DNA from 3 places in the Sinorhizobium sp. FG01 genome. Region 3 is predicted to be linked to each of the others. Evidence: riboswitches for the same ligand, from Rfam matches in the RefSeq annotation. Region 3 holds a riboswitch; each other region holds the start of a gene.
What was found. A riboswitch is a leader RNA that binds a small molecule or an ion and turns the genes downstream of it on or off. The one in region 3 is predicted to bind cobalamin.

Region 1 (9,758 bases), on a different contig from region 3:
CTTCGCCATGGGCGGCTACGCCAATCTCGAGAACGTGCATCAGTGGATGCTCGGCTTCGTCAAGGACAGCCCGCAGGCCGAGCGCTACCGCAAGCTCGCCGACCGGATTTCCGAGACCATGGATTTCATGAAGGCGATTGGCATCACCTCGGAAAACCATCCGAGCCTGCGCGAGACCGACTTCTTCACTAGCCACGAGGCGCTGCTGCTCGGCTACGAGCAGGCGCTGACGCGCGTCGATTCGACCTCCGGCGACTGGTACGCCACCTCCGGCCACATGATCTGGATCGGCGACCGCACCCGCCAGCCGGACCATGCGCATGTCGAATATTGCCGCGGCATCAAGAACCCGCTCGGGCTCAAATGCGGTCCGTCGCTGACCGCGGATGGTCTCCTGGAGCTGATCGACCTGTTGAACCCGGCCAACGAGGCCGGCCGCCTGACGCTGATCTGCCGCTTCGGCCATGACAAGGTCGCCGAGCACCTGCCGCGTCTGATCCGCGCCGTCGAGCGTGAAGGCAAGAAGGTCGTCTGGTCCTGCGATCCGATGCATGGGAACACAATCACGCTCAACAATTACAAGACCCGGCCCTTCGAGCGGATCCTCTCGGAAGTCGAGAGCTTCTTCCAGATCCACCGCGCCGAGGGCAGCCATCCGGGCGGCATCCATATCGAGATGACCGGGAACGACGTGACCGAATGCACCGGCGGCGCACGCGCCCTTTCCGGTGACGATCTCGCGGACCGCTACCATACCCATTGCGATCCGCGTCTCAACGCCGATCAGGCGCTGGAGCTTGCCTTTCTTCTTGCCGAACGCATGAAGGGCGGCCGTGACGAAAAGAAGATGGTGGTCAACGGCTGAGTGATCGCAGACGCGCCGAAGGTTCAATTCTACTGAACAATCGCCGCAACTTCTGAATTTGACAGCGCCGGGCCAGCTTGTGAAGCTGGCCCGGCTTTTTTGTTGCAGTGGAGTGGGGAATGACGGAAATCCATGAAGGCGGATGCCTCTGCGGCGCCGTGCGGTTCAAGACGAAGGGGAAACTGAGGGAGCTGATTTTCTGCCATTGTTCGCAATGCCGGAAGCAGACGGGGCTCTACTACGCCGCTACGAATGTCCTCGACAGCCACATGGAGGTCCAAGGCGCGGACCAGATCACCTGGTACCGCTCCAGCACGAGCGCGAAGCGCGGCTTTTGCCGTCACTGCGGCTCGGCGCTGTTCTGGAAGGCGGACGGGCTCGACTATACCTCTATTCTCGCAGGGACGTTCGACGGGCCGACCGGTCTCGAGCCCGGCTATCATATTTTTTGCGCCGACAAGGGTGATTTCTACGACATCCACGACGACCTGCCGCGCTTTGCGGAAGCGTCACAGTAACGCGCTCGCCCTCAGGGATATGCGACCACGGACTGATCGAAGGCATCCGCCAGCGCTTCGAACTTGACTGCTTCCCAGGAGGCGTATTCCTCGATGAGCCGGCTGCTCAACCAGAACCGGCCGCGTGCGCCATCGTCTCCCTTGCCGATGAAATCGGCCGCTTCTGCGCGCGCGAACAGCCGGCGAATATGGGTGTTCGAGATCAGATAACGTTCGGCAAGTCTCGCAAGGCTGACGTCTACCCAGACCTTGCCGTGGACGGCGAGAGTGGGCGGGCGCGCCATCAGGTCGTCGAGGATCACCCCGCCGGATTCCGACCATACGAAGATCGCCACGCTTTCCGGGGGCTGCGTCCATCTCGGGTCCGAGAGCAGCCGCCTGGCGACACGGGGCTGCGCGCGCTCGAAGATGCCGGGATCCGTCTCGAGGCGTCTGACGCGCGATCCGCCGTCCAATAAATCGAGTGTGCTCATCTGCGTCTTGAACCAGAGCCGCATGGCGTTTTCGCTGATTTCCGTCGGCTCGAGGGGACGCGTTCTTTTCGTGCGACCGCCATTTGCCGGGCGGAGCAGTTTGTAGGCTACGAGTTCGGCGAGGAAGGCCGTCGCCGTGTTCCGGCTGGCAGCGCCCGTTTCGCGCATGACTTTCAGCAATCGCGCTGCGGTGATGCCGGAATCGGCGTCGTTCGGGTCGCGTTCCAGGTGTAAGGCATAGGCGGCTTGCGTCAGCATCCATCTCTGGTGGGCTGCCACGAGGCGCGCGATGCGCGGAAACAGGTCGTTCATGGAAATCAGGGTACGCGCGCCCGCTTGCAAGACCTCAAGAAATTGAGGGTTTTGCACGAGAGCGTCCACCGTAAAGGTGGGCGGAGTCTTCCGTCCGGCTTCTTCCGTCCCAGCAAGCCGCTGCATCTGTTGCGTGTGCTCCAGATCTCTCCACGCACCGAATGCTCGCTTACCCCGTGCCCCGGCGCAATCAACATAAAATCTCACCTTGGCCTAAACGCGCAAGTACGCCGTTTGGGTTCACGTAAATTTTAGGGGAATTTGCGGCGCCGATGCCACCGGCGGGTGAAGAGCCGTGGCTGCTATAGTTTGGTATGACTAACGGCTTGGCCGGTAAGCTCAGGATTCGTGCGGACATAGCAGCGTCTCCGCAGAATCTTGAAGTTGATTTCTGGCATCCGTACAGCTGTACGATGCGCGAAAATGGTTAAAGCATCGTATCTGTTGTCATTTTAGCAGAGTCTGACTTGCGCAAACGTTGATTCTGTCTTGTTTCGGATCGGCCTGCATCCAATCGGAACCCGGCGAGAATTGGGGCGCGGATAGTCAAATACGCAATTGGCCCGGCGGGGACACCGGGCCAATGAGTGCGTTCGCAGACGATCCGCTTATAAGCCGGCGCTGAAAAGTTCGGCGTGCGACTTAAAGAAGCGCTCGGTGCTATAGCGCTTGCCGAACATCATGTCGTGCTGGAGGAAGCGGTAGTCGCGCAGCGTCACCGGAATCTTCGGCTGGCGCAGCCAGTTCTCCAAGCCCTTGCCGTTCTTGCGGATCAGCAAATAGCGGTCGATAACGCGGAAGTGGTCGTGAACCTTACCGAGGAAGCCCGTGTAGTAGGGGTGCTCATAGCCCGCCTGCTTCAGGATCTGGTAGGAAAGAAATGCCGGGCTGATGCTGCCGATATCCTTTTGCGCACCGGTCTTGTTCGACCAGACGACAAGCGGCGTTTCGTGCTGCGCCTTCATCTGGTCCTTCGAGCCCTTGCGTTCCGCCGTCACGTCTTTCATGTAGCCGGTGCTGGTGTAGACGGTGTTGAGCGGCGGCAGGTGGTCGCCGAAGAGAACGATGATCGTCTCGCGATCCCGCTGCTTTGCCCACTCCATGAGCATTTTCAGGCTGTCGTCGGCCTCCTTGATCCCTTGAGCGTAGGTGGCAAGCACCTGCCGGTCGCTTTCCGGGAGGTCGCCCTCGACCTTGATGGTGTTCTTCGCGTAGCGGTTCGGCTCGTAGGGCCCATGGCCCTGCAGCGTCACGGCAAAGAAGAAGAAGGGATCGTCCATCGCGTCGGCCTGGCGGATGATCTCCTTTGTCAGCGATTCATCCGAAGCGAAAATTCCGCGCTTCTGCATCGCCGGCAGGTTCTCTTCGGAGCGGAAGGTATCGAAGCCGAAGGCCTTGTAGACGGCGGTGCGGTTCCAGAACCAGCCCTGGAACGGGTGGATGGCGCGCGACACATAGCCTTCGCCGCGGAAGAAGGTTGCGAGCGACGGGATCGGATTGCGGATATATTGCTGGTATGGAATGCTGCCATAGGGCAAGAAGGCATTCGAAAAGCCGGTCAGCGCTTCGAACTCGACATTGGCCGTCATGCCGCCGAATTCGGGCGAGAAGACGTTGCCGCCCTGGAGTTCGCGGATCGTCGGCATCGGATCGGGCGTCAGCTTGACCTTGGGCAGACGCGTCGGATCCCAGAAGGATTCGCTCATCAGCACGATGACGTCCGGCTTGCCGCGATGCGTCGTTCCGGCGGGCAGCGGCTTTACGGGAATTCGGCCGATCGCATCGGCCATGTAGCCGGGCGGAGCGCTCACATTGGCCATCGGCAGGTTGATCGCGAAGGCGAGCACGAAGCCGTTGTGGCGGTAGTTCTCGGTCTGGTCCCACATGATCGGAATGACGCGCAACCGGTCACGGACCCAGGAGAACTGGTTGTAGTCCATGATGTTCCAGAAGGCGACGAGCAGCGGCAGGGCGAAGACGACCCGTGCGAGACGCTCCCGGCTGGTCAGCTTCGGAAAGTTCCGCCAGGCGTAGCGCAGCAGCAGGGCGATGGCGATGACGGTTGCCAGTATTCCGAGAACGACGCCGACTGCGGTCCATGGCCGATCCTTCACCAGCACCGGCATCAGCTCCATGATCTGACGGCCGAACAGAAAATCGGTGGGATAGAGCGGGTCGGACAGGAAGACTTGCTTCTGCTGGCAGATAAATGCCGGGATGATGGCGAGCGGCGCCACCACGAGCGCGCCCTTGTGCTCACGGCCAAACAGCGCGTCGAGCGCCAGCATGACGAGGAAGAAGACTGCGACCGTCGTCCAGGCCGGCCGCATTGGATCGATGAAATAGGCGATCGTTTCGGAGCCTGACTGGCGCACGATGAACTCGACCGCAAAGACGATCGTCGCGGCAAGCGAAAGCGAAAACAGCGCGCTGCGGGTGCCCGCCAGGGTCTTTGCGTGTCTGACGGAAAAGCCCGGCCTTTCGACATAGACCTGAGGACCTCTCGCGGCGGAATCGATACTGGCCACAACTTCTCCAATTTCACAAAACTTTCGTTCAACTGTCATACGACCGTCATCTTGAACGGGGGATGAATGGCGAAACGGCTTTGATGATCCTCAGGTTCCCGCTGTGGCGACGGGTCCCTGTCGCGTCACTAACGGCCGGGAACAACAGGATTTTTCAGATTTTTTCTAAGCATTGCGATTGGGAGGGGGTTTTTTGCCCCCTGATGCGTTAAGTACAAGCCTTAAGCTGGATGCATTCGCCGAGGAAACACCGACAGGCCTGCCATGACCCCACAGAAAGCCGCACCTTCGACGCTACGGATCGCCGTAGCCCAGCTCAATCCGGCCGTCGGCGATATCGCCGGCAACCTGGCCAAGGCGCGCGAAGCGCGGGCCGACGCCGCGCGCCAGGGCGCCGACCTGGTGCTGTTCACCGAGCTTTTCATTTCCGGCTATCCGCCTGAAGACCTGGTGCTGAAACCGGCCTTCCTGAAGGCGTGCCTGCGCGCCGTCGAGAACCTCGCCGCAGAGACGGCGGATGGAGGGCCGGGAGTGATCATCGGCTTCCCCCGTCAAGCCTCCGCGCAGCGGCACAATTCGGTGGCCGTCCTGGACGGGGGCAAGATCATCGCCGTCCGTGACAAGGTGGATCTGCCGAATTACGGCGAGTTCGACGAAAAGCGGGTGTTCGATCAAGGCGAGATGCCCGGTCCGGTGAATTTCCGCGGCATTCGCATCGGGGTTCCGATCTGCGAAGACATTTGGGGAGAGCTCGGCGTCTGCGAGACGCTCGAGGAAAGCGGCGCCGAGTTCCTGCTTTCTCCGAACGGTTCGCCCTACTACCGCGGTAAAGTTGATGTCCGTCACCAGATCGTGCTGAAGCAGGTGATAGAGACCGGCTTGCCGATGATCTATGCCAATCAGCTCGGCGGGCAGGACGAACTGGTCTTCGACGGCGCGAGCTTCGGCTTCAATGCCGATCGCTCGCTCGCCTTCCAGATGAGCCAGTTCGAGGAGGCGCTCGCGATCTCCGAATGGACGAGGGGTGACGACGGCTGGGTCTCACACAACGGACTCCGGTCTCGCCTGCCGGAATGCGAGGAGGCGGACTATCGCGCCTGCATGTTGGGGCTGCGCGACTACGTCAACAAGAACGGCTTCAAGAACGTCGTCCTCGGCCTGTCGGGCGGCATCGACTCGGCGATCTGCGCGGCGCTCGCCGTGGACGCGCTCGGCGAGGAGCGGGTTCGCACGATCATGCTGCCCTATCGCTATACGTCGCGGGAATCGCTGAAGGACGCCGAGGCCTGTGCCAAGGCGCTCGGCTGCCATTATGACGTCGTTGCGATCGAGGAGCCCGTCGAAGGCTTTCTCAATGCTCTCGCCGACACGTTCGAGGGGACCGAATCCGGGATCACCGAGGAGAACCTGCAGAGCCGCACGCGCGGCACGATCCTGATGGCGATCTCCAACAAGTTCGGCTCGATGGTGGTGACCACCGGCAACAAATCGGAAATGTCGGTCGGCTACGCGACGCTCTACGGCGACATGAACGGCGGCTTTAACCCGATCAAGGACCTTTACAAGATGCAGGTCTATGCACTGTCGCGCTGGCGCAATGGCGCTGTGCCGCCCGGAGCACTCGGCCCCTCCGGCGAGGTCATCCCGCTGAACATCATCGACAAGGCGCCCTCGGCCGAACTGCGGCCCAACCAGACCGACCAGGACTCGCTGCCGCCCTATCCGGTCCTCGACGACATTCTCGAGTGCCTGGTGGAGAAGGAACTGAGTACCGAGGAAATCGTCGCCCGCGGGCATGACGAGGCCACGGTGCATCGGATCGAACACCTGCTCTACATCGCCGAATACAAGCGGCGGCAGTCGGCTCCCGGGGTCAAGATCACCAAGAAGAATTTCGGCCGGGACCGGCGCTATCCGATCACCAACCGTTTCCGCGACCGAGGGTAGATCATGCGCAGTTCGGTGGAGATTTTCGATATTGCCACCGGCGAGACGCAAGTCGTCTGGCAGACGGAGCGGCTGGTCGAGGCGCCGAACTGGTCGCCGGACGGCAAATCACTGATCATCAACGGCGACGGCAGGCTCTATCGGCTTGCCTTTGACGGTTCCGAGCCCGTGGAAATCGACACGGGCTTTGCCGGGCAATGCAACAACGATCACGGCATTTCGCCGGACGGGAAAACGCTGGCGATCAGCGACAAGACCGAATTCGGCAAGTCGGCGATCTATCTGCTGCCGGCCGAGGGCGGCACGCCGCGACTGGTGACGCGCAACCTGCCGTCCTATTGGCACGGCTGGTCCCCGGATGGGAAAACCTTGACCTATTGCGGGATCCGCGACCAGATCTTCGACATCTACACGATTTCGGTCGATGGCGGAGAGGAGCGGCGCCTGACGCATGGCGAGGGCCGCAACGACGGCCCGGACTGGTCGCCGGACGGTGCGTGGATCTATTTCAATTCGAGCCGCACCGGCCGCATGCAGATCTGGCGGGTGAGGCCGGACGGCAGCGATGTCCAGCGCATCACCGACAGCCCTTATGGTGACTGGTTCCCGCACCCGTCGCCGGACGGCAGGCATCTGCTGGTGCTGTCCTATGACGGCGAGGTCTTCGACCATCCGCGCGATCTCGATGTGCGGCTTCGGCTGATGGATCCGGAAGGCAGCAATGCGCGTGTCCTCTTCGAACTCTTCGGCGGGCAGGGGACGATGAACGTTCCGAACTGGTCGCCCAACGGCGATGCCTTCGCCTTCGTGCGTTATCGGCCGGCTTGAGCAGGACGCGGCGCCCCCGCCTTGCGTTTCGCCGGCGGCTGTGCCCATATGCGGCCGTCAGGTGCCCGCTTGCTGCGGGAGAATCGGGAAGCCGGTAGAATTCCGGCACGTGCCCAACGCTGTGACGGTGACGTCTGCGCCAAAAGAGTTCTGAGTATTTTCAGAGCTTTGCCACTGGTTCCTGATGCGATCTGGGAAGGTGGCGCAGCCGAGTGATCCGAAGTCAGAAGACCGGCCTGGCGAGATAGACCGGCCCCGCGCGGACGGCGGGAGGTTGCGCATTGTTGGGGATCGAACGATGCTGCCTGACCCGAACGGCTGCCTTGCGGCGGCCGGTGCCTTTTCGCCGGACGAGCGCGCCGCCGTCTATCGTGCCATCGAGACGCGCCGCGACGTGCGCGACGAGTTCCTGCCCGAACCGCTGCCCGAACCGCTGATCGCCCGCCTGCTCGAAGCGGCGCATCGTGCCCCGTCCGTCGGCTTCATGCAGCCGTGGAACTTCGTGCTCGTACGGCGAATCGAGACGCGGGAGAGGGTCTGGCAGGCTTTCCAGCGCGCCAATGAGGAGGCAGCCGGAATGTTTTCGGGCGAGGCGCAGGCGAAATACCGGTCACTCAAGCTCGAGGGCATACGCAAGGCGCCGCTCGGCATTTGCGTGACCTGCGACCGGACCCGCGGCGGCGCCGTCGTGCTCGGCCGCACGCACAATTCGCAAATGGACGTGTATTCGACGGTTTGCGCGGTGCAGAATCTTTGGCTCGCGGCGCGGTCCGAAGGCGTCGGCGTCGGTTGGGTCAGCATTTTCCACGAGAACGAGGTCAAAGATATCCTCGGAATTCCGGAGCACATCGAAATCGTCGCCTGGCTGTGCCTTGGCTATGTCGATCGCCTCTACCAGCAGCCGGAATTGGCGGTGAAGGGCTGGCGGCAACGCTTGCCGCTCGAGGACCTCGTTTTCGACGAAGGATGGGGCGTCCGCGACAGCCTCGTAACGACCGCCCAAAGGGAAGGTGTCACTCGTTCTGCAGCGGCTGGTAACGCGATCCCCGAGGGTTCTTGAGATCGATCGCGCTCTCTTCCTGTGGCAGGAAGGCAGGACCGACAACGCGGACCTTGCTGCTCTTCGGATCATAGGGGCGCTCTTCCACGGGCTTTGCCCCCGCTGGTCCGAAGGCTGGTGCAGACGGCCCCTCGATCGTCACGACGGAAGGGCTGACCACCGAAAGCTTGGTTCCCGAGGTGGTGCTTTTGTTCTGATCCGTCGTGATCTTCGGAATCTGGCAGCCGCAGATGCCGGGAGAACCGACGTCGCGCACACGATAGGCGAAGGCGTTGGGGAGTTCCCTGTACGGCCTTCCCGTGGACGCCGAAACCATCTGCTCGCTCTCCTCGGTGGCGAGGACGTGATAATAGAGTTCCGTATCGGCGCCGGGGCATCGTGCCCGGCAAAGCTCGGCGTCGCGTCCGAAGTCGGCCGGCGTGGCGTTCGACGAAATCGGGAAAAATGCTCCGTCGCAGGTCCGCACGCACATGGTCCTGAAGCCGCCTGCCGCGCCGTTCTCCATGAATGTGAAATCGTCGGTCGGACCATCGAACAGCAACGGATAGTCCTCGCCGTCCGGCGGGAAGCTTTCGAGGATGTTGCGATGAGCGCGCGCCTCTTCGGTGCCGAATTCATCCGGAACCGTCTCGTCCCAGTTCGGAGCGGCGTCCCCCGAGCAGTCGTTCAATTCCATGGCGGCGAGGATCCGCCGGCGCATGTCCTCATTGCCCTTCGAAATCAGGTGCCGGCGTTGGGCCTTGAGCGTGTGGAGATTGTCCTCCATGCGCGCAATCGCATCGTCAAGCTCGGCACAGGCAGCCGCATTTTCGCTTTCGATGTAGACGACGGACTCGTCGCTGCATTCCATGCGCCGCCTTTCGTTCCTGGCGCGGCGAAGTTCGATGTTCTGCCGCGAAACCGCGCCGGTGAAATCGCGCAGATTGGCGTTTGTCGTGAACGCCGCCGGCAGCTCTGCGAGGCGGGCGCTGAGGCGCGCGCAGACGTCGGTGGCCGATGCCTGCCCAGGCATAGCCAAGGCGAGGGGCAGCAGAGCGGCCGCAAGGTGCATCATCCTCAAGGACGCAGTGGATCGGGACACTGACACTCGTCTTTCCTGCATTTCGCTCCGCTGATCGCGGGACAGGGGCGCCTGTAGTCACATCATACGACGTTAGGGTGAGGGCGCAACGACAAGACGGCGTTTGCGTTAATACGTGTTCCGAGACAGGAAGGGCCGGGCCGCCT
Region 2 (9,758 bases), on a different contig from region 3:
TTGACCGTTCTCCTGATGGTTTTCGCATTCCTGGCGGCCGGCGCGGGATTCTTCGCCTATGCTGGACTGGTCGTAGCGGCCGTTATGCTCGCGTACCAGATCCTGGTGCTGAACATTCACGATCCTGAGCAGTGCCTGGCCCTCTTCAAGTTCAACAGCGTCGTCGGGCTGATCATCTTTGCCGGGCTGATGCTGGCGCTTCTCCTGCGTCTGATATGAAAAATCCTCCGGAAGGCCCGGAGGACATCTTGTTCAACGGATAGGGCGATCACGCCCAACTTGCTTCGGCGTCCGCCTTGCGCCGCTTGGCCGCGATGTGGGTACGAAGAGCGGCCCAAAGGGCGACGAGGGTGGCGAGCAGGTGCTTGCGCATCGGTATCTCCTTCATTCGTTGCCTTGGCTATGTGCCGCTTGTGGCATGATGAAGGCCGAGACCGCTGTATCCACCGTAACATTTGCCGCGGCCGCGTGTACGTTCTCCCGCGATAACATAAGCCGGCCGCAGGGATTGGCAGGCTTTTGCACTGGAGATGGAGATAGGCGGTCAGGACCGGGCGATGATCTCGCGGCCGTCGATTTTCATCTGCACGCCGAGCTTGCCGGTGGAGCGGCGCACGAGGAAGCGCGGCCGGCGCTCGGCAAAGAAGGAGTGGCGCCGGCGCGGCTTTACCGGCGCGGTGCGGATTTCGCCGAGATGTTCTTCCAGCGGCCGGGCGACACCATCAGCTTCGACCATCAGCATTGGGATGCGATAGGCATCCGCCCAGGCACGCCAGTCGGCCGCGATATCAGAAAGATCATGCGCGACGAGCAGCGGGATGCAAAGATCCGGATCGTCGTGATGAAGCTCGAGCGTCACAGTTACCTCCCCGTCGCCGTGGTCGATGGCCCGCGCTGCGACACCCTTGAAAGCTCGCGCAGGCAAGGCGATCGAAAGGGGCAGGCCGCTGGATGGTAGCACCTTGCGCAGGACAGCGCCACGCTGGTCGAGGCTGATGCTCACATTGCCCACATCGCCGCGTAGCACGTAGGTCGCCTGCTGCGGAAATCGCTTCGGATCGAGCCGCAGCGTATTTCCTACCCACGCCGGTTGAGAGAGTGTGTTGCGCATTTTCATTTCGCCCTTGTTTTCCTTGAGAGCCGGTTCCCGGTCTTCTTCTCGGGACGTTTTCGTCCTCTATGGGCTGGAGGATAGGCGGCCGCTCTTCCGGACGACTTAAAAATCGCGGTTAAAAAAACTTTGCGTCTCCCGATGGTTAGCAAAAGCCGAGGCGGCAAGGTTTCTCCTTCGTCAACGAAATCGCCGGGATTTTGCGGGTCGGCCGAAAAGCCACGCACAAGCCTTTTGATCCAGTTTCGGACGGAATAACCATCGGGGATGTCGCGTGCCGGCTGTCCCCGATCCTTGCTGGCGGGGCAGCGCGCATGGTTTCGACTTATCTCGACTACAATCTCATCGCGCGGGACATGAAGGTCAGCCTGAGCCGCGTCTCGGAGCAGACGGTCGTCGCGCGCGACACGCAATACTACAAGGACAACATCGGCAATGTGAGCTCGGTCGACGACTTCCTCGACGACTACCGGCTCTATTCCTACGCGATGACGGCATTTGGCCTCGGCGACATGATCGATTCGGTGGCCTTCATGCGAAAGGTGCTCGAAAGCGACCTCTCCGACACGAGCAGCTTCGCCAACAGCTTGACGGACGATCGCTATCGAGAATTCGCTCTCGCCTACAGCTTTAGCGGCGGGACCGCCGTGTCGCAGACCGAGGCACAGCTCGACGAGATCATCGGCCTCTACGATACGAGCATTCTCAACCTCGCGGAGACGCAGAAGGAGGAGACCCGCTACTACAACGTCATGATCGACAAGATCACCAGCGTCGATCAGCTCCTCAACAACGATCGGCTGAGAGCCTATATCTTCACGGCTTTCGGCATCGATGAGAGCACCTACTCCCGCCAGACGATCCGCAGCGTCCTCTCCAGCAGTTCCGGCGATGCGAGCAGCTACGAGAATACGGTGATTGCTCCCAAGCTTACTGAACTCGAGACCGCCAAGGCAGCGGCGGAAGCACAGTTGGCCGCGGGAGACCTCACCGACGAGGAAGAGGCGGAGCTCGAGAGCAAGGTAACGACCTACACGAATTCCATTGCCACGCTGAACAACTATCTCGACCTTGCAGCTGCCTTCGACTTTGGTTCCGATGGCACGGTGAGCGCGGGTGCGGCGCAGACCGACGAAAACAAGCTTGCCGTCAACGACCTCTATGTCTCCAGCAATTCCCGCGTTACCTCACAGGCGGCGCTGCTGAACAAGGCCTATTTCGAGGAGACGATCGCGAGTATCACGTCCGTCGATGAGCTCATCGCGGATACACGCCTTTACAATTACATCAGGACCGCTTTCGACCTCGACGAGGTGACGATCGTTTCCGCAACCATCAAGAACATCCTGACGAGTGATCCGGATGATCCGGAGAGCTATGTCAACACGATCGGCGACCGCGACGAGAACTACCTGGCGCTCGCCAATGCCTTCAATTTCCAGGAGGACGGCACGCTGGCTGACGGCGACAGCGCGCAGACCGCCACCCAGACGACGCTCACCTCCAACCGTTACATGACCCGCTATAATGACAAGGACGACGAAGCGGACGAGAAGGCGGTCAGTGCCTACAAGGCCGCGGTCTCCGGCATGACGTCCGTCGACGATTTCATCGTAACCGCCTCGATCTATGATTTCGCCTTGCAGGCCGTCGGCCTCGATCCCGACACGGAGAGCACCCGCACCATCCAGCGCGTCCTGACCAGCGACCTCACCGATCCGAAGAGCTTTGTCTACACGCTCACGGACGAGCGATACGTGACCCTTGCCAAACTGTTCAACTTTACGACACAGGGCGAGGTCGGTGCACCGGCACTGGCTCAATCGGAAACGCAAATCCAGGAAACCGCGAAGAACTACATTGTCATCAAGTCCCGTTTTGGGTCGGATGAGGACAAGACCAAGGCCCAAGAGGAGAGCGAATATTATACGGCCGGGGTCGCCAAACTTTCCTCCCTCGACGCGTTCCTGGCCGACGAGCGTCTCGTCACCATCGCGCTCGAGGCGAACGGCATCGACCCCGAGGGCGTGGCGGCCGATTTCCTCCGCAACATCTTCGCCTCCGACATCGATGATCCGGGCAGCTTCATCAACGAACAGGAAAATTCCGCCGCCTATATCTCGCTCGTGACCTCCTTCAATTTCGACAGCGAAGGTGACGTGCTACGCGAGGAAAGGGAAAGCATCGTCACACGCCACGGGCTTTACGAAACGCTTGATCAATATCTGCACCAGACGCTCGAAGAACAGGCGGGCGAAAGCAATGAAGGCGTTCGCCTGGCACTCTATTTCGAGCGCAAGGCCGGCACGATTGTCGACGCCTACGACCTCCTCGCCGACGACGCGCTCGCCGAGGTGTTCCGCACGATCTTCAGCCTGCCCGACGAGTTCAGCACCATGGACATCGATCAGCAGGCGAAGATCGTCGAAAAGAATCTCGATCTCGAGAAACTCAGCGATCCGGTCGAACTGAAGAAGCTGCTGGCGCGCTTTGCCGTGCTTTACGATCTGGAAAACAACACCGAGCTCGATCCGGCCGTCTCGGTGCTCACGAGCAGCGGCAGCAGCGTCGGCATCAGCGCCGACACGCTCTATACCTTGTCGCAGCTCAGGATGGGCGGATAGCGCCGCCTCAATCAATCCTGCCGCAGCACCTTGTCCGGGTTCATGATTCCGGCCGGATCGAAGGCATGCTTGATCCGCCGCATTAGCTCGATCTCGATCGGCGCGCGGATGGCCGCAAGTTCGTCGCGCTTCAACTGGCCGATGCCGTGTTCGGCCGAGATCGATCCGTTATATTTCAGCACAATGGCGTGAACGATCGCGTTCACTTCGTGCCAGCGGGCCAGAAAGGCCTCGCGGTCCGCGCCGACCGGCTGGGTAATGTTGTAGTGGATGTTGCCGTCGCCCATATGGCCGAAGGCGCAGATGCGTGCGTTGGGGATTGCCGTGATGACCGCCGCATCCGCTTCCGCCATGAAGGCGGGAATGCTCGACACCGGTACCGACACGTCATGCTTGATCGAGCCGCCCTCGGGTTTCTGCGCCGGAGACATGCTCTCGCGCATGTGCCACAGCGCCTTTCGCTGCGCTTCGCTCTGGGCGATGACGGCATTCTCGATGAGACCCTCCTCTGCACCTGCTTCGAGCAGGCTTTGCACCATCTGCTCCGAACTCTCGGCCGAGTCGGAGGTGGAGATATCGATCAGCGCATACCAGGGATGACTTGTTTCCATCGGGTCGCGAACGCCCGGTATGTGGCGGGTGGTGAACTCGATGCCGAGCCTCGGCATCAGTTCGAAGCCGGTCAAGGCGGGACCGCAGAGGCTCGATGCCCGCTCGAAGAGTCCGATCGCGTCTTCGACGCTTGCGAGCCCGGCAAAGGCGACCTGATGGCCGCGCGGCTTCGGGAAGAGCCTTAGGACGGCGCCGGTGATGACCCCGAGCGTCCCTTCGGCGCCGATGAACAGATCGCGTAGGTCGTAGCCGGTATTGTCCTTCTTGAGGCGTCGGAGACCGTCCCAGATTTCGCCGGTCGGGAGCACGACTTCCAGCCCCATGCAGAGCTGTCGCATGTTGCCATAGGCAAGCACGGCGGTGCCGCCGGCATTGGTGGAAAGATTGCCGCCGATCCGCGCCGATCCTTCGGAGCCAAGCGACAGCGGAAACAGCCGGTCGACGTCGTCCGCCGCCTTCTGAATGTCTGCGAGAATGCAGCCGGCGTCGGCGACGATCACATTGCCGACCGGGTCGATGTCGCGGATGCGGTTCAGCCGCTCAAGGGAAAGCACCACATCGGCCTTTCCCTCGCGCGGGATCTGGCCGGCCACGTGGCCGGTGTTTCCGCCCTGGGGCACGATCGCCGTCTGGCTCTGGCTGGCGAGCCGCAGGATGCGCGAGACTTCATCGACCGAGGCGGGCTTCAGCACGAGCGGTGTCGTGCCGCGGTAAAGCCCGCGCGATTCGACGAGATAGGGCGCCGTCTCCGCCGGTCCGGTCAGCGCATGGCCGGGGCCGACGATGTCGGTGAACGAGGCGATCAGTTCGGGAGAAGGGATTGCTGTGCTCATGACCTGCCTGCGATTTATATTGCCGAAACAGCCGGACCACACAGGTCTCGCGCTTCCGGTCAGATCCTCGGGGCTGCGGCCCGTTCGAGCCGGTCGATGATCGCTTCGCCAAGGCCTTCGCCCGGGATCGGCCCGAAAGCGATGGTTCGAGCGCCGCTCGCATCTGCCTTTTTCATATAGTCGAAAAGATTGGCGGCCGCTTCCCTGAGATTGCCCGTTGGGCTGAGGTCGAGGACGATCGCCGCGCTGCCTTCGCCAGGCAGCGCCTTGCCGCCGAAGCGGATCAGCGCCTCTCCCGTGTGGACGTCCGTCGCATTGAGCCGCACCGCGGCACCCGGCGCATAATGCGAGGCGAGCATGCCGGGAGCTTCGATCGTCGCGCCGGCCGCTTCCGGCCGCTCAACGGGAAGGCCGGCGAGCGCCTCGATCTCGGCCGCATCGAGACCCCCCGGCCGAAGCAGCCGCAGCCGGCCGTCTTCGACCTTGATGATCGTCGATTCGAGGCCGATTTCCGCCGGGCCGGCATCGAGGATCAGCTTCAGCTTCGCACCGAGATCCGCCTCCACATGGGCCGCGCTGGTCGGACTGATCTTGCCCGACGTATTGGCGCTCGGCGCCGCCAGCGGGCGCCCAAAATGTGAGATCACCCGCCGGGAAAAACCTTCAGGCATGCGGATCCCGAGCGTGTCGAGGCCGGCCGAGGCAAGCGCGTGCACGGTGCTTTCGGGTCGCTGAGTGAGAATCAGCGTCAGCGGCCCCGGCCAGAAGGCTTCCGCGAGGCGTCGGGAGATGGGGTCGAATATCACATGCGCTTCGGCCATTCCCATGTCCGAGACGTGGCAGATCAGCGGATTGAAACGCGGCCGGCCCTTCATCTCGTAGATGCGGCTGATCGCATCGGCACTCGTTGCGTCTGCTGCAAGGCCGTAGACGGTTTCCGTCGGGATCGCCACGGGCTCACCTTCGGAAAGCACCGCGCAGGCCGTTTCGATCGCCCGATCCGGTTCGCTGCGCGTATCGATGATTTCGGCCATGGCGGTTCTGGTCCTTTCCGTCGCTTCCTTAACGGAGGAGGAGGGAAAACAGAACGATTTTCTTTGTCGTTGACCGGCGTCAGAGGCTGCGAATGATCCGCCGCAGCGCTTCGTCGCGTGCGCCGAGCATCAGGACGTTCTTGAGCGCCACCTTCGGGTCCTGCGTCCGGAAGATCAGGCCGTTGCCCCGAACATTTCGATCGAGGACCATCCGCCCCTCTTCGGTGCCGGGTTGAATGGCCACGGCGAAATACATGCGCGAGTAGCTTGTCTGTATGCGTTCGAAGAAGTGCGCCTCGTCGCCGAGGTCGGAGAAGAAGTTGGCAAAGTAGAACGCCCAGGTGACGTCTCGCGATCGAGCGAGATGAGTCCGCGCCGCGGTGACATGGCAATAGCCGAGGTGGGGACTGTCGGCGAGGGTCCTGTGGAAGATCATCTTCGGGAACTGGATCGAGGCATGAAAGCCGTTGATCCGCCTGTGTGTCGTCTCTCCCGCCGCCTGTAATCTCTGTCCGGTTCTCTCTGCCACTTCCTCATGCGTCATGTAGCGGCGCTGTTCGGGCAACCACGGCCGGCGCCGCTCGATTCGGCCCGTGCGCAGGAACTCTGTATGGCCGCCCGCCGTTTTCGGCGCCGGCGCCTGCGGTTTGCCTGAGGCGTCGTAATATCTGATTTTTGCCATCGACCTCTGCGTCACTTGTCGCTGAACGGACTGAACCGTCAGCGAACGCTAAATCACTATGGTTAATAGAGTATTTCGGGCGCCCGCGCATCGCTTTATGTCGCAAAATGGCCCGTGATCTTCGCGGCCTGGATGCCGCTGCAAAAAAAAGCGCCATTTGCCGAAAAATGTATCTATCACATTGTTTATTATAGAAGATGTCACAGGACTTCCAACGCGCGCGCATCGAAAATCTTTGTCGTCTTTCTGGAATGGAATGTCGCGCACCGGCAATTGCCGAGCCTGTCTGGCCGCTTAGATTCGAATTGCTCAAGGTGCCGCTTCTTCGCAGGGAGGGGCGGAGAATTGGGAAGCCGGTCAAATCCCGGCGCTGCCCCCGCAACGGTGGTGGAGTGAACCCCCGGCATAAGGCCACTGGACAATCGTCCGGGAAGGCGCCGGGCAGGGCCCTCGGGCCGCTCCAGAGCCCGGAAACCAGCCTTGAGGAAAACGACCGTAACTGGTTGCGGCGGGCAGCCGGATCGGAGCCAAGGCGCACGGCATCTCTCCGGCGCGGTTCCTGTCCTGCCTGCCCGAAACAGGGCTAACGAGGACATGGGCATGGACATCCAGAACGAAATGCTGCGCAAGCTGAAGACCCGCCGCGAGGGCTACAGCCTCGATCGGGCCTTCTACATCGACCCGGACTATTACCGTCAGGACCTGGAGAATATCTGGTACAAAGACTGGCTATTCGTCGGCCACGACTGCGAAATCCCGCGTCCCGGCAATTACTTCACGCTGCAGGTCGGCGACTATCCGATCGTCATCGTGCGCGATCGCCAGGGGGCGGTCCGAGCGCTGCACAATTCCTGCCGCCACCGCGGCTCGCGCGTTTGCACCCAGCACAAGGGATCCTCGGCCAAGCTCGTTTGTCCCTATCACCAGTGGACCTACGAACTCGATGGCAGGCTGCTCTTCGCCCGGCAGATGCCGGAGGATTTCGATCCGGCCCAGCACAGCCTGAAGCCGGTCAATTGCGAAACGGTCGGCGGCTATATCTTCATCAGCCTTGCCGAGCGGCCCATGGATTTCCAGCCCTTCCGCGACACGGTTGCAGCCTATCTCGCGCCGCATCGCCTCGGCGAAACCAAGGTCGCCTATGAAAGCACCATCGTCGAGAAGGGCAATTGGAAGCTCGTCTGGGAGAACAACCGCGAGTGCTACCATTGCGCCGCCAACCATCCGGAACTCTGCCGGACCTATCCCGAGGCTCCGACTGTGACGGGCGTCCAGGGCGCCATGGACGATCCGGAAATCGGTGCCCATTGGGAGAGATGCGAGGCGGCGGGGCTGCCGAGCGCCTTCAAGATCGGGCCGACCGGCCAGTTCCGCATGACGAGGATGCCGCTGATCAACGGGGCGGAGAGCTATACGATGTCCGGCGAGAAGGCGGTCCGCAAGCAGCTTTCCGGCGACATAAGCGCGAACCGCATCGGCACGCTGCTGCTCTTCCATTACCCGACGACGTGGAACCACATCCTCGGCGACCATGCGATCACCTTCCGCGTGCTGCCGCTCGGGCCGGAACTGACGCAGGTCACGACGAAATGGCTCGTCAGCAAGGATGCGGTCGAAGGGGTCGACTATACCCTCGAAGACCTCACCCATGTCTGGACCGAGACCAACGACCAGGACCGGCAGATCGTCGAGGAAAACGCCTTCGGCATCCGCTCGCCGGCCTATGAGCCGGGTCCCTATTCGGCCGAACACGAGGGCGGGGTCATGCAGTTCGTCGACTGGTATTCGCGCTTCATGCAGGATCGCCTGCAGGGCAGCGCCGCTCCTCTGTCGCGGGTGGCATGACGATGGAAATGGCACGCTCCTTTCACCACTTCGACGAACTGCAGCCCTGGAAAGATCGCCAGTTCCTGCTCGAATGCATCTCCGCGGTCGGCGAGACCGCGGACGTGATGACCTTCACCTTCCGGTCCGACAGGCCGGCCTGGTTCCGCTACCTGCCCGGGCAGTTCGTGACGCTGGAACTCCCCGTCGGCGAGGAACCGGTGATGCGCACCTATACGCTATCGTCCTCGCCGTCCCGCCCGCTTTCCGTTGCGGTCACGGCCAAGGCGCAGTCGAACAGCATCGGCACGCGCTGGATGTTCGACAATCTCAGGCCTGGCATGACGTTGAAGGCGCTGGGGCCGCTCGGCGATTTCAGCTTCGTGCGCCATCCGGGCGAAAAATATCTGTTCGTCTCGGCAGGCTCCGGCATCACGCCGATGATGTCGATGACGCGCTGGATGGCGGATTGCGCGCCGGACACGGATGTGACCTTCATTTCCTGTGCCCGGCAGCCGGAGGATCTGCTGTTCAAGCCGGAGCTGGAGATCCTCGCCCGCCAGATGCCGCGTCTCAATCTCGGCTTCCTGGTGGAAGGACACGAAGCGCGTCACGGCTGGCACGGCCTGCGCGGCCGTATCGATGCGACGAAGCTGCCGCTGCTTGCACCGGACTTTCTGGAGCGAACGGTCTTCTGTTGCGGCCCCGAACCCTTCATGCGCGGGGTTCGGGAGATGCTGGAGGGGGCCGGTTTCGATATGGCCCGCTACCACCAGGAAAGCTTCCAGCCGGCGGCGGCGCCGGCGGCAGAGGAACTCGCCATCCGCGCCGGCTCGGCGGCCGGCGCTCAAGGCGAGGCGGCCCGGGTAACCTTCACCATGAGCGGCAAGGAAGTCTCGACCGTCCCCGGCCAGACGATCCTGCAGACAGCACGCGCCAACGGGGTCAGGATCGGTGCGGCCTGCGAGGGCGGCATCTGCGGCACGTGCCGCGTCTTGAAGATCGCCGGCGAAGTCGAGATGAACCACAATGGCGGTA
Region 3 (9,758 bases):
CGTCGTGGTCAGCGAGGGTGGGGTCGGTGTAGATATGGCCGGCACCGGGATAGGTGAAGATTTCGAGGGCGATCGGCGTTTCTGCCGCGGCAGCCCTCCAGGCAGCAACCTCCTCGGCCGGCTCGAAGGGGTCCGGATCGGCAAGGTGCAGCTGCAAAGGCACGCCGGTTCGGGCATTGGCGGGGAGTTCGGCGATGCTGTGCAGGAAGAGCAGTCCGGCGGTTTTGGGACGCTTTGCCCAGAGGGTTGCGGCGACGGCTGCGCCCATAGAAAATCCGCCGAGCACTGCCGTTGCCGGCAGGTCGGCGACTGCCCGTTCGGCTCGCTCGAAAAGCGTTCGCCAGCCGATCCCGTCCCTCAGGGCGACAGCCTCGCCGATCGAGCCGGCAACGCGGCCATCGTAAAGATCCGGCGTTACCACCTGGTGACCGGCCGCGGCCAGGCGCTCGGCAGCATCGCGCTCGAGCGGGCGCAGACCGTAGGCAGAATGGAAGAGGATTACGGTCGCCATTCTCATATCTCTCGTGCTGGTGGCAATGTCGGTGCAGCAAACCGGGCGGTCAGCCTATCGCATCAGTAGGGTCTCGCTCCAGTCCAGCGCGGCGAGGTCCTCCACCCGCGCTTCAGCATTGTCCGCCAGGATGAATTCGTCGATCTGCGGCGGCGGAACGCTGGTGCCGGAGAGCATCGAATGGATTTGGCCGCGATGGTGCTGGCCGTGCAGGAAGACGTGCAGCAGGGTGTCGGCGACGGTCTCGGTCAGCGTCCGGTCCGGCCAAGGGATACTTATCTTCCGCGACAGTACCTCGAGGGTCAGCGTCTCGCAGAAATCGACCAGCCAGTCGTCGACCTCCGCCCGCTCGGCCGCGAATTCGGCGGGGGTGGCGCGGCTGCCGGGCGGGTTCGGCGGGCCCGCCAGATCGCCCCGCAGCGTGTCGATATAGTAGCGATCGGCATTCAGGAGGTGCACCATGGTTTCCTTCAGCGAAGGAAAGAAGGAGGTCCGCGCCGCCTCCCATTCGCCGGGCTGCAGTGCCATGCAGGCGCGGTCGAGGCGCGCATTGGCAAGGCGCGCATTGCGGGCCAGCTGGCGATAGGGCCGGCAGACGAGATCCGGTGAGAAGGTCGTTCTGTCCATGATTGCCTCGTTTTCATGCGTCGACACTTTTGTGGCGGCTGCTGCGGTCGAGGTCAACGAGAAGATGCGGGCAAGGGCTTCATGCAAGCTCAGGAGTCCGATGCGCCTCAGCTCTCCCGGCGCGGCTGCGCGAATTCCGGGATCTTGAAGCGGCGGCGATAGCTTCCCGGCGTCACCCCCGTCAGCCGCTTGAAAAGACGGCGGAAGAAGGCCGGTTCCTCATAGCCCACCTGCCAGCTGATCTCGTCGACCGGGGCCTCCGTCCGCTCGAGCCGGCGCTTGGCTTCCTCGATCCTCAGCCGCTGCACATAGGAGATCGGGCTCAAGCCCGTCGCGCCGGTGAACCTGCGCTTGAAGGTGCGCTCGCTCAGCCCGGTGAGGCGGATCATCTCTTCCAGCGGATTGGCGACCGGGAAATGCGTGGCAAGCCAATCCTGCGCGGCGCTGATGGCGAGATCGTGATGGTCCTTGCGTCCCTCGAAGGTCATATAGGGGGCGAGCCCGTCTTGGTGCCATTGCAGCGCGAAGAGCCGCGCAACGGCCTGCGCTGCGGTCGCGCCGGCATGGCGGGCGATCAGATAGAGTACCAGATCGTGCCAGGTCATCGAGGCGCCCGAGCTGATCAGTTCCTCGCGTTTGCCGGAGACGACCAGCACCTGTTCGGGCCGAATCGGCACCCTGGGAAAGGCAGACTCGAAGGCGCGTGCGTAGCCGAAATGCACCGTTGCGTCGACGCCGTCGAAGAGCCCGGTTTCGGCGAGCAGAAAGATGCCGGAGCAGGCGGAGCAGAGAAGCGCGCCGCGCCGGTGCATCGCCTGGAGCCAGTCGACCAGCTCTGTGTGCAGGCCCTTTTTCCAGCCTTCCGGTCCGAGCAGGACCGAGGGGACAATGACGATATCAGTCGCCACGAGCGAGGCGACGCTGCGCTGGACGGAAATCGGCACGTGGCTGGCGAGCTGCAGCGGTCCCTGCTCCAGTCCGACGATCTCGACCCGGAAGGGCGGCGGGTCGAGCGGTGCATGGCCGAGCGGCGCCATCACAGCGAAGGCGTTCATAACGTCAAAGATGCCGGTCAGCGTCGAGACCACCGCCTCGGGGATGGCGACGAGGCTGACGTGGATGGGCTGCGTGCCGGTCTCGGCTCTCTGGCCTGGCATCTCGAATTCCCCGGTTGGTTAACGACGACGCGCAAACAGACGGCCTGTGGCGCAAACGGCCCGATTGTGGACCGATCGGCTCTGCCGCTCAACCGCGATTGCTGCGATCCTCGACCATCGCCGAAATTCATCGGCGCCCATGGAGGAGAGACGAATATGCAACAGACCCGGAAAGGAAGCGTGGACGCCGCCAAGCTCGACGCGTTCGTCGCCCGCGCGATCGGCGACCTCTCGGCTGGCTATGGCGGCGTGATGGTGAGTCTCGGCCACCGGCTCGGCCTATACAAGGCGATGGCGGAAGCCGGCCCGCTCACCTCGCGGGAGCTCGCGGGCCGCGCCGGCTGCGCCGAGCGCTATGTGCGCGAATGGCTGGGCTCGCAGCTTGCCGGCGGCTATGTCGGCTATCATGCGGTGAGTGATACCTATGAGCTGGCGCCGGAGCAGGCGCTTGTGCTGGCCGACGAGGACAGTCCCTACTTCATCCCGAACGCCTGGGCGGTGCCAGCGTCCATGTGGACGGACGAGGAGAAGGCGCTCGAGGCCTTCCGAACCGGCAGGGGCATTGCCTGGGGCGACCATGACGGGAAGCTCTTCTGCGGGGTCGCGGCCTTCTACCGCAATGCCTACAAGGCGAGCCTGGTTTCCGAATGGCTGCCGGCGCTCGACGGCGTCGTCGAGAAGCTCAAAGCCGGCGCACGCGTCGCCGATGTTGGCTGCGGCCACGGCCACTCGACGGTGCTGATGGCCGAGGCGTTCCCGGCCTCCGAGTTCCGCGGTTTCGACAACCACCTGGATTCGGTGGCGGAGGCCTGGAAGATCGCGGCGTTGGCAGGCGTTGCCGAGCGGACAAGCTTTGCGACCGCCTGCGCCGACGATTACCCGGCTACCGGCTACGATCTCATCTGCTTCTTTGATTGCCTGCACGATATGGGCGATCCGGTCGCCGCGGCCTCGCATGCCGCGAAAGCCATCGCACCGGGCGGCACCGTGATGCTGGTCGAGCCCTTCGCCAAGGACCGGGTCGAGGACAATGTCTCGCCGGTGGCGCGAATCTACTATGCCGCCTCGACGACGATCTGCTGCGCCCATGCGATCGCCGACGGCGGCCGCCTGGTGCTCGGCGCCCAGGCCGGCGAAGCGCGCCTTGAGGACGTGTTCCGCAAGGCCGGCTTCAGCCGCTTCAGGCGCGCGCTGGAAACGCCGTTCAACCTGATCCTTGAGGCGCGTCTCTAGAGCGGCGTGCTCCGTGATCCATCAACCTGAATATCCGGGCAGTACCTTACTGCCCGGAACAATCGTTGCCGAGCTCGATTACAGATTGCAGGTATAAAGAGAACGAACCGCAGCTGGACGTGCGCCATGACGAAAAGCCCTGAGACAAAACCGACGATGATTGAGCCGCGCAAGGGCACGCCAAGCCCGAGGCTCATGGAGAGCGAATTTCGCCGCCGCTTTCTCAACCGGTTCCAGGACAAGGCCTTCGACGCGCTTCGCCCGGAACTGGACAGGATCGCTGCCGCGGCATGGGATGCCTACGAGCATCAGCGAAAGGCGCCGCGTACCCGCAAGGCCGGAGCCGCCTTCAAGGATCCGAACTACGAACTGTCGGTCGATTGGCTCGCCGCGCGCGATGCGATACATGCGGCGCAGATGCGCCACGACGACCCGGACGGGCCGGCGCGTATCCTGTTGATCAGCGGCTCGTCGCGCAGCGAGCACACCTGTCCGGGCGAGATGTCGAAGTCCTATAGACTGACGCGGATCGCGCAGGACGCGTTGGACCGAACGGACGGGGTGAAGACGACCGTTCTCGAACTGCATCGCCTCGCTTCCGAATATGGTCGCGTGATTCATCCGTGCAAGGCCTGCTTTTCCACCTCGCCGGCTCTGTGCCATTGGCCGTGTTCCTGCTACCCCAACTATTCGCTCGGCCAGGTCGACGACTGGATGAACGAGATCTATCCGATGTGGGTCGAGGCGCATGGCATCATGATCGTCACGCCGGTCAACTGGTATCAGGTGAGCTCCCCGATCAAGCTGATGATGGACCGGCTCGTCTGCGCCGATGGCGGCAATGCCGATCCGACCTTGACGAAGGGCAAGGATGCTGCACTTGCCAAGGCACTCGAACTCGAGGGCTGGAGCTATCCGCGGCATCTTGCCGGGCGGCTCTTTTCCGTCATCGTGCATGGAGACGTGGAAGGGGTCGAGAACGTTCGGCGCAGCCTGTCGGACTGGCTCTGCTACATGCATCTCGAACCGGCTGGCGCCTTGGCGGAACTGGATCGCTATATCGGCTATTGGAAGCCCTATGCGCTGAGCCATGCGGAGCTCGATGCCGACGAGGCGGTGCAGGAAGAGGTCCGCAACGCGGCGCGGACTCTCTTGGAGGCAGTGATGCTCAAGCGAAACGGACAGTGGGTCTCTGCCGGCAAGGAGCTCTCGCAGCCACGCCAGAAGTGATCGAAGCTCACGGCAAGCGATGCCCGTAAACCACGGTCGAGGCGGTGGACAAGCTCATAGCGCGGAGAGGGCGGCGATGTTCTTCCGATGCACGGCCTCATAGGGCTCGAAATACGAGACGGCCCCCGTTGCCAGGTCCTCGGCGATAAAGTCCTTGAGGGATGCGGCTCGGCCCTGTTTGACCGCCTGCATCAACTGCTCGAGGTAGCGCCGGTTGGCGTCGATGAGCCACGCTTCATATCCGCCTGCCGCGATCCGATCCGGATCGCCGTGGTTCGGCAGGATGCGATTGATCGGCCAGGTCGCCAGGCGCGCGAGCTCGCGAATGTGTTTCTCGGTGTTCTCCGCTTCGGAAACATAGGTGACGGTGTCTTCGAGCGTATCGCCGGCCAGAAGAATTTTCTCGTCCGGCAACCAGAGGATGGTCCCGTCGGCGCTGTGGATGTCGAAATGGTGGAGCTCGACCCGGCGACTTCCGACCTCAAGGTCCAGCCTCGTTTCAAAGAGACGATTGGGCATGACGAGCGGGCTGATGGGCGGGACGCGTGTGGCGAGTTGATCGCGATTGGCATGAAGCAGATGGGCGGTCAGCTTCAGCGCGATGATTTCGCAATCGGCAAAGACCGCATTACCGGCGACATGGTCATTGTGCCAATGGCTGAGGACGACCCGGATGGTCCTTGCGCCGAGCCCCTCGAGATGGCGCCTGATGGCTTGCGCATGGGCAAGCGAGATATGCGTGTCGTAGACGATCGCCTCGCCTGCATTAAAGACCGCATAGGAGGCGACCCCCAAGCCGTAGGCACCGTCATCGAGCCAATTCGGCTCCGCGCCATGAAGTCTCCGCCCCTCGATGCGGCCGTCGTAGTAGGCAAAGACGCCGTGATGCGGTTCAAGGATTCTCAGTGTCGAGGTCATGTCTGGCATGCGAGGCTCTCGAGCAAATTGGCTTCAATCTCTGCCGCGGCGGTCGGCGGCTCGGCAGCGCAGAACTATCACATCCTGACCGCCGCTCACATCGGTTTGCGCATGATTTGGCTCTAGCCCTGCGTGGCCGGAATTAGGAAACTCGCGATTCGTTGTGGTGCCATAAATCATTGAAAGGTTGTATTTTTGCCAATTCATTAACAAATCCCTACATTCCTGCGTCTTTCGGGATCGGCCGGCTGTTGTCGGCAGGCGAACCGCAGCCAGCAGGAGTTTGCGATGGCTGGAAGAGGGCCGGGCGAGGGGACTGCTCGACATCGGCGAGCCGCTGCCCACCGCGCGCATCTTCATGGACCTGATCTTCGGCGCCGCGGCGCTCGAGACCGGCCAGGGACCCGAATGGCCGGGCTGACCGGAATGGCCGGGCTTCATGCGCAGCTGCATCCGCCTGATCGTCAACGGCATTGCGCAGGGGCCCGCGCAAGGCGATTGATCGTCTTCTGCGGATCGTCAGGTCATCCTGCGAACCACCCAGAGAGACCGGCCCGCATGGGCTATACCCGAGACGAGCCGCAGGCGAGGGTCGTCCTTGAGCCGCTCGGCCTCGGCCGCATCGAGAAGCAGCGCCTGCCGATCGGTCTCGTTAGCGTTCGGCGTAATCCAGCAGCGCCGTTCCTCGCAGCAGAGGCCTGCTTCCGGATGCTCCTGCAGGTATTCGATCGCGTATCCGGCCTCGACTTTTTGCAGTTCCGCGTCGATCGACATCGTCCTTCCTCCCGACCTGAAATCGCTCGGGATTATACCTGATTGTGGCGGCCCAGGGAGCGGCGGCCTCGGCATCGGGGTCCGCACTGTGTGGAGGCATCGCCGAAATGTTGGTAGGCAGCACTGGCCTTGACCAGTCATGATCAACGAATTAAGGAAGCCAGCGACGGTTCCCCTACGATGAAGCGAAGGGGATTAATAGGGAACACGGTGCGGACGACCCAACAGGGACCAAGACCGTGGCTGCCCCCGCAACTGTAAGCGGATTGCCGCCCATCCTCGTGACGCGAGAAGCGTCATGCCACTGCGAAATTGTCGCGGGAAGGCAGGTGGACGGCAGATATCCGCAAGCCAGGAGACCTGCCGTCATGCGTTCACTCCAATCACGGGCGGGGATGCCCGGAACAGGACACAGCATGACCTCTCCTTGCGCCGACCCGCGCCTTGCCTCTGGTCTTTCCCGTTCCGCGACGCCGCCGAACTGTCGGCAGGCGGGCTGACTCCGTCCGTTCGCGCCGCGACCGGCCGCATCCTTTCGGCCGTTTCATCGAATCCGGGAAATAGGCTTATGAAAATCCTGTTTGCGAAATCGAAACACGGCATCCTGTGCGCAGCCGCCGCTCTTATGGCTATCGGCATGGAGGCGAAAGCCGCCGAAACCAGCTATCCGCTGATGCTCACCAATTGCGGCCGTCAGGTCACGTTTCAGAAGGCGCCCGAACGGGCCGTCTCGATCGGCCAGAGCAGCACCGAAATCCTTTACCTGCTCGGCCTCCAGGATCGGATGGTCGGCACCGCCGTTTGGATCGGGCCGGTCATCAAGGGCTACGAGGAGGTGAATGCCAAGGTCGAACGGCTCGCCGACAACGATCCGAGCTTCGAAAGCGTCGTCGCCAAGAAGCCGGATCTTGTGACCGCGCAGTTCCAGTGGCATGTCGGCCCGGAGGGCATCGTCGCCAAGCCGGAGCAGTTCGAGGAGCTCGGAATACCGGTCTATACGTCGCCGGCCGATTGCATCGGCAAGGACAATACCGGCGGCGGCGACGGCGTTCGCCATTCGGTGTTCACGATGGACCTGATCTATCAGGAAATCACCGAACTCGCGCAGATCTTCAACGTCCAGGAGCGCGGCGAGACGCTGGTTGCCGAACTGAAGACGCGTGAGGAAGCGGCGAAGAAGAAGATCGCTTCGGCGGACGGCAAGCTTTCCGCAGTGTTCTGGTTCTCGAGCGCCGAGCTCGACATCGATCCCTATGTCGCCGGCAAGAATGGCGCGCCGGGTTACATCATGCGCTCGCTCGGCATCAGGAATGTCATCGACAGCGAAGAGGAATGGCCGACGGTGGGGTGGGAAACCATCGCCAAGTCCGGCCCGACGCTGATCGTCGCGGGCAAGATGGAGCGCCGTCGTTTCCCCGCCGACGACGTCGCCGTCAAGCACAAGTTCCTCGAGTCCGATCCGGTCTCGAGCCTGATGCCTGCGGTGAAGGACGGCCATGTGGTCGAGATGGACGCCCAGGCGATGAACCCGACGATCCGGACCATCGAGGGCATCGAGGTGCTTGCCGATGCCGTCGAGAAATCCGGCCTGAACAAGTGATCGGCAGCGCACCATCCCTGTCCCGGACGAGCGCCAGCCTGCTGGCGCTCGTCGTGCTGTTCGTCGCGCTCTGGCTGGGTGCGGCGATCGGCGAGACGGCCATACCCATGAGCGTGGTGGCCAAGACGGTCGCCAACCGCCTGTGGGATGCCGGCTACGGCGTCGATGCGCTCGACGAGGGCATCATCTGGAACTACCGGGTGAGCCGCGCCATCGCTGCTGCCAGCTGCGGTGCGGCGCTGGCGCTTTCCGGCGTCGTGCTGCAGTCGCTGCTGCGCAATCCGCTGGCCGACCCCTATATCCTCGGCATCTCCGCGGGCGCATCGGCCGGCGCTGTCGGCGTCGCCGTCCTCGGCATCGGCGCCGGGCTGTTGACGCTGCCGGTCGGCGCCTTCGGCGGGGCGCTACTTGCCTTCGGGCTCGTCAGCCTGCTGGCGGTGCGGGCGGGCAGGGGTCATGGCGCGATCGTTCTGGCCGGCGTCGCCGGCTCGCAGCTCTTCAACGCGCTCACTTCCTTGATCGTCACCAAGGCGGCGAATGCGGAACAGGCGCGGGCAATCATGTTCTGGCTGCTCGGCAATCTCTCCGGCGTCCGCTGGCCGGATGTCTGGCTCGCAGTGCCTGTTGCCCTGGTCGGCCTCATTGTCTGTCTCTGGCACGCACGCGCCCTCGACGCATTCACCTTCGGCTCCGAATCCGCCGCCTCGCTCGGCATCCCGGTGCGCCGGGTCTATGCCGTGCTGATCGGCGTATCGGCGATGATGACGGCGACCATGGTCAGCATGGTCGGGTCGATCGGCTTCGTCGGCCTCGTCATCCCCCATATCGCCCGTATGATCGTCGGCGTCCGGCACGGATTGCTGCTGCCGGTCTCCGCCTTGGTGGGAGCGGTGTTCATGATCGCCGCCGACATCGTGTCGCGCATCATCATTCCCGGGCAGGTGCTGCCGATCGGCGTCGTCACCGCGCTGGTCGGCGCGCCCGCCTTCGCTGCCATCCTCAGCCAGCGCAGGACGGTTCGATGACGCTTTCGGCTTGCAACGTCTCATGGTCGGCCGGCGGCGCCTCGATCCTCGAGGACGTCTCGCTCGACGTCGCCGCCGGTGAGTTTCTCGGCATCGTCGGTCCGAACGGTTCCGGCAAGACCAGCCTGATGTCGCTGCTTGCCGGCCTGCGGCGGCCGCGGTCCGGTCACGTTCTGCTCGACGGAGAGAGCGTCGACAGGCTGAGCCGGAAGCAGATCGCCAAGCGCATCGCGCTGGTCGAGCAGCAGGCCGAAACCGGCGAGCGCATCTCGGCGCGCCAGGCGGTGGAACTCGGCCGCACGCCGCATCTCGGGCCGCTCACGCCGTGGTCGGCCATGGATGACGCCATCGTCGACGAGGCGATCCGTAATGTCGGCATGGCGCAGCTCGCCGCGCGGATGTGGCACACGCTGTCGGGCGGCGAGCGGCAGCGCCTGCACATCGCCCGGGCGCTGGCACAGCAGCCGCAAATCCTCCTCCTCGACGAGCCGACCAACCATCTCGACGTCGGCCATCAGATCAGTCTCCTGCACCTGGTGCGCCAGCAGCAGCTGACGGCGGTCGCGGCACTGCACGATCTCAACCATGCCGCCACGTTCTGCGACCGGATCGCGCTGATGAGCGGCGGCCGCATCGCCGCCTTGGGACGCCCGTACGAGGTCCTCACCGAAGAGCGGATCCGC

Region 1: linked by a shared signal. The riboswitch ahead of bluB (5,6-dimethylbenzimidazole synthase) and the one ahead of CO656_RS30285 (ABC transporter substrate-binding protein) in region 3 are both predicted to bind cobalamin.
Region 2: linked by a shared signal. The riboswitch ahead of CO656_RS15255 (aromatic ring-hydroxylating dioxygenase subunit alpha) and the one ahead of CO656_RS30285 (ABC transporter substrate-binding protein) in region 3 are both predicted to bind cobalamin.

What each region holds. Positions count from the first base shown of each region.
Region 1 covers NZ_NWTB01000003.1:279,779-289,536, reverse strand. The annotation lists gene CO656_RS04065 (3-deoxy-7-phosphoheptulonate synthase class II) at 1-865, shown strand, start outside; gene CO656_RS04060 (GFA family protein) at 985-1,383, shown strand; gene CO656_RS04055 (hypothetical protein) at 1,395-2,294, opposite strand; gene CO656_RS04050 (LTA synthase family protein) at 2,777-4,696, opposite strand; gene CO656_RS04045 (NAD+ synthase) at 4,961-6,643, shown strand; gene CO656_RS04040 (TolB family protein) at 6,647-7,471, shown strand; cobalamin riboswitch at 7,514-7,726, shown strand; gene bluB (5,6-dimethylbenzimidazole synthase) at 7,770-8,531, shown strand; gene CO656_RS04030 (DUF2865 domain-containing protein) at 8,485-9,633, opposite strand.
Region 2 covers NZ_NWTB01000008.1:175,444-185,201, reverse strand. The annotation lists gene ubiA (4-hydroxybenzoate octaprenyltransferase) at 1-219, shown strand, start outside; gene CO656_RS15280 (DUF6101 family protein) at 545-1,111, opposite strand; gene CO656_RS15275 (DUF1217 domain-containing protein) at 1,426-3,735, shown strand; gene CO656_RS15270 (FAD-binding oxidoreductase) at 3,747-5,180, opposite strand; gene CO656_RS15265 (L-threonylcarbamoyladenylate synthase) at 5,240-6,214, opposite strand; gene CO656_RS15260 (DUF6656 family protein) at 6,294-6,896, opposite strand; cobalamin riboswitch at 7,192-7,394, shown strand; gene CO656_RS15255 (aromatic ring-hydroxylating dioxygenase subunit alpha) at 7,497-8,741, shown strand; gene CO656_RS15250 (hybrid-cluster NAD(P)-dependent oxidoreductase) at 8,738-9,758, shown strand, end outside.
Region 3 covers NZ_NWTB01000012.1:151,477-161,234, forward strand. The annotation lists partial or broken gene CO656_RS20880 (dienelactone hydrolase family protein) at 1-538, opposite strand, end outside; gene CO656_RS20885 (DinB family protein) at 566-1,138, opposite strand; gene CO656_RS20890 (helix-turn-helix domain-containing protein) at 1,246-2,295, opposite strand; gene CO656_RS20895 (class I SAM-dependent methyltransferase) at 2,452-3,528, shown strand; gene CO656_RS20900 (flavodoxin family protein) at 3,685-4,758, shown strand; gene CO656_RS20905 (MBL fold metallo-hydrolase) at 4,813-5,685, opposite strand; gene CO656_RS30520 (hypothetical protein) at 5,710-5,883, opposite strand; gene CO656_RS30280 (hypothetical protein) at 5,960-6,097, shown strand; gene CO656_RS20910 (hypothetical protein) at 6,196-6,450, opposite strand; cobalamin riboswitch at 6,601-6,833, shown strand; gene CO656_RS30285 (ABC transporter substrate-binding protein) at 7,076-8,050, shown strand; gene CO656_RS20920 (iron ABC transporter permease) at 8,047-9,075, shown strand; gene CO656_RS20925 (ABC transporter ATP-binding protein) at 9,072-9,758, shown strand, end outside.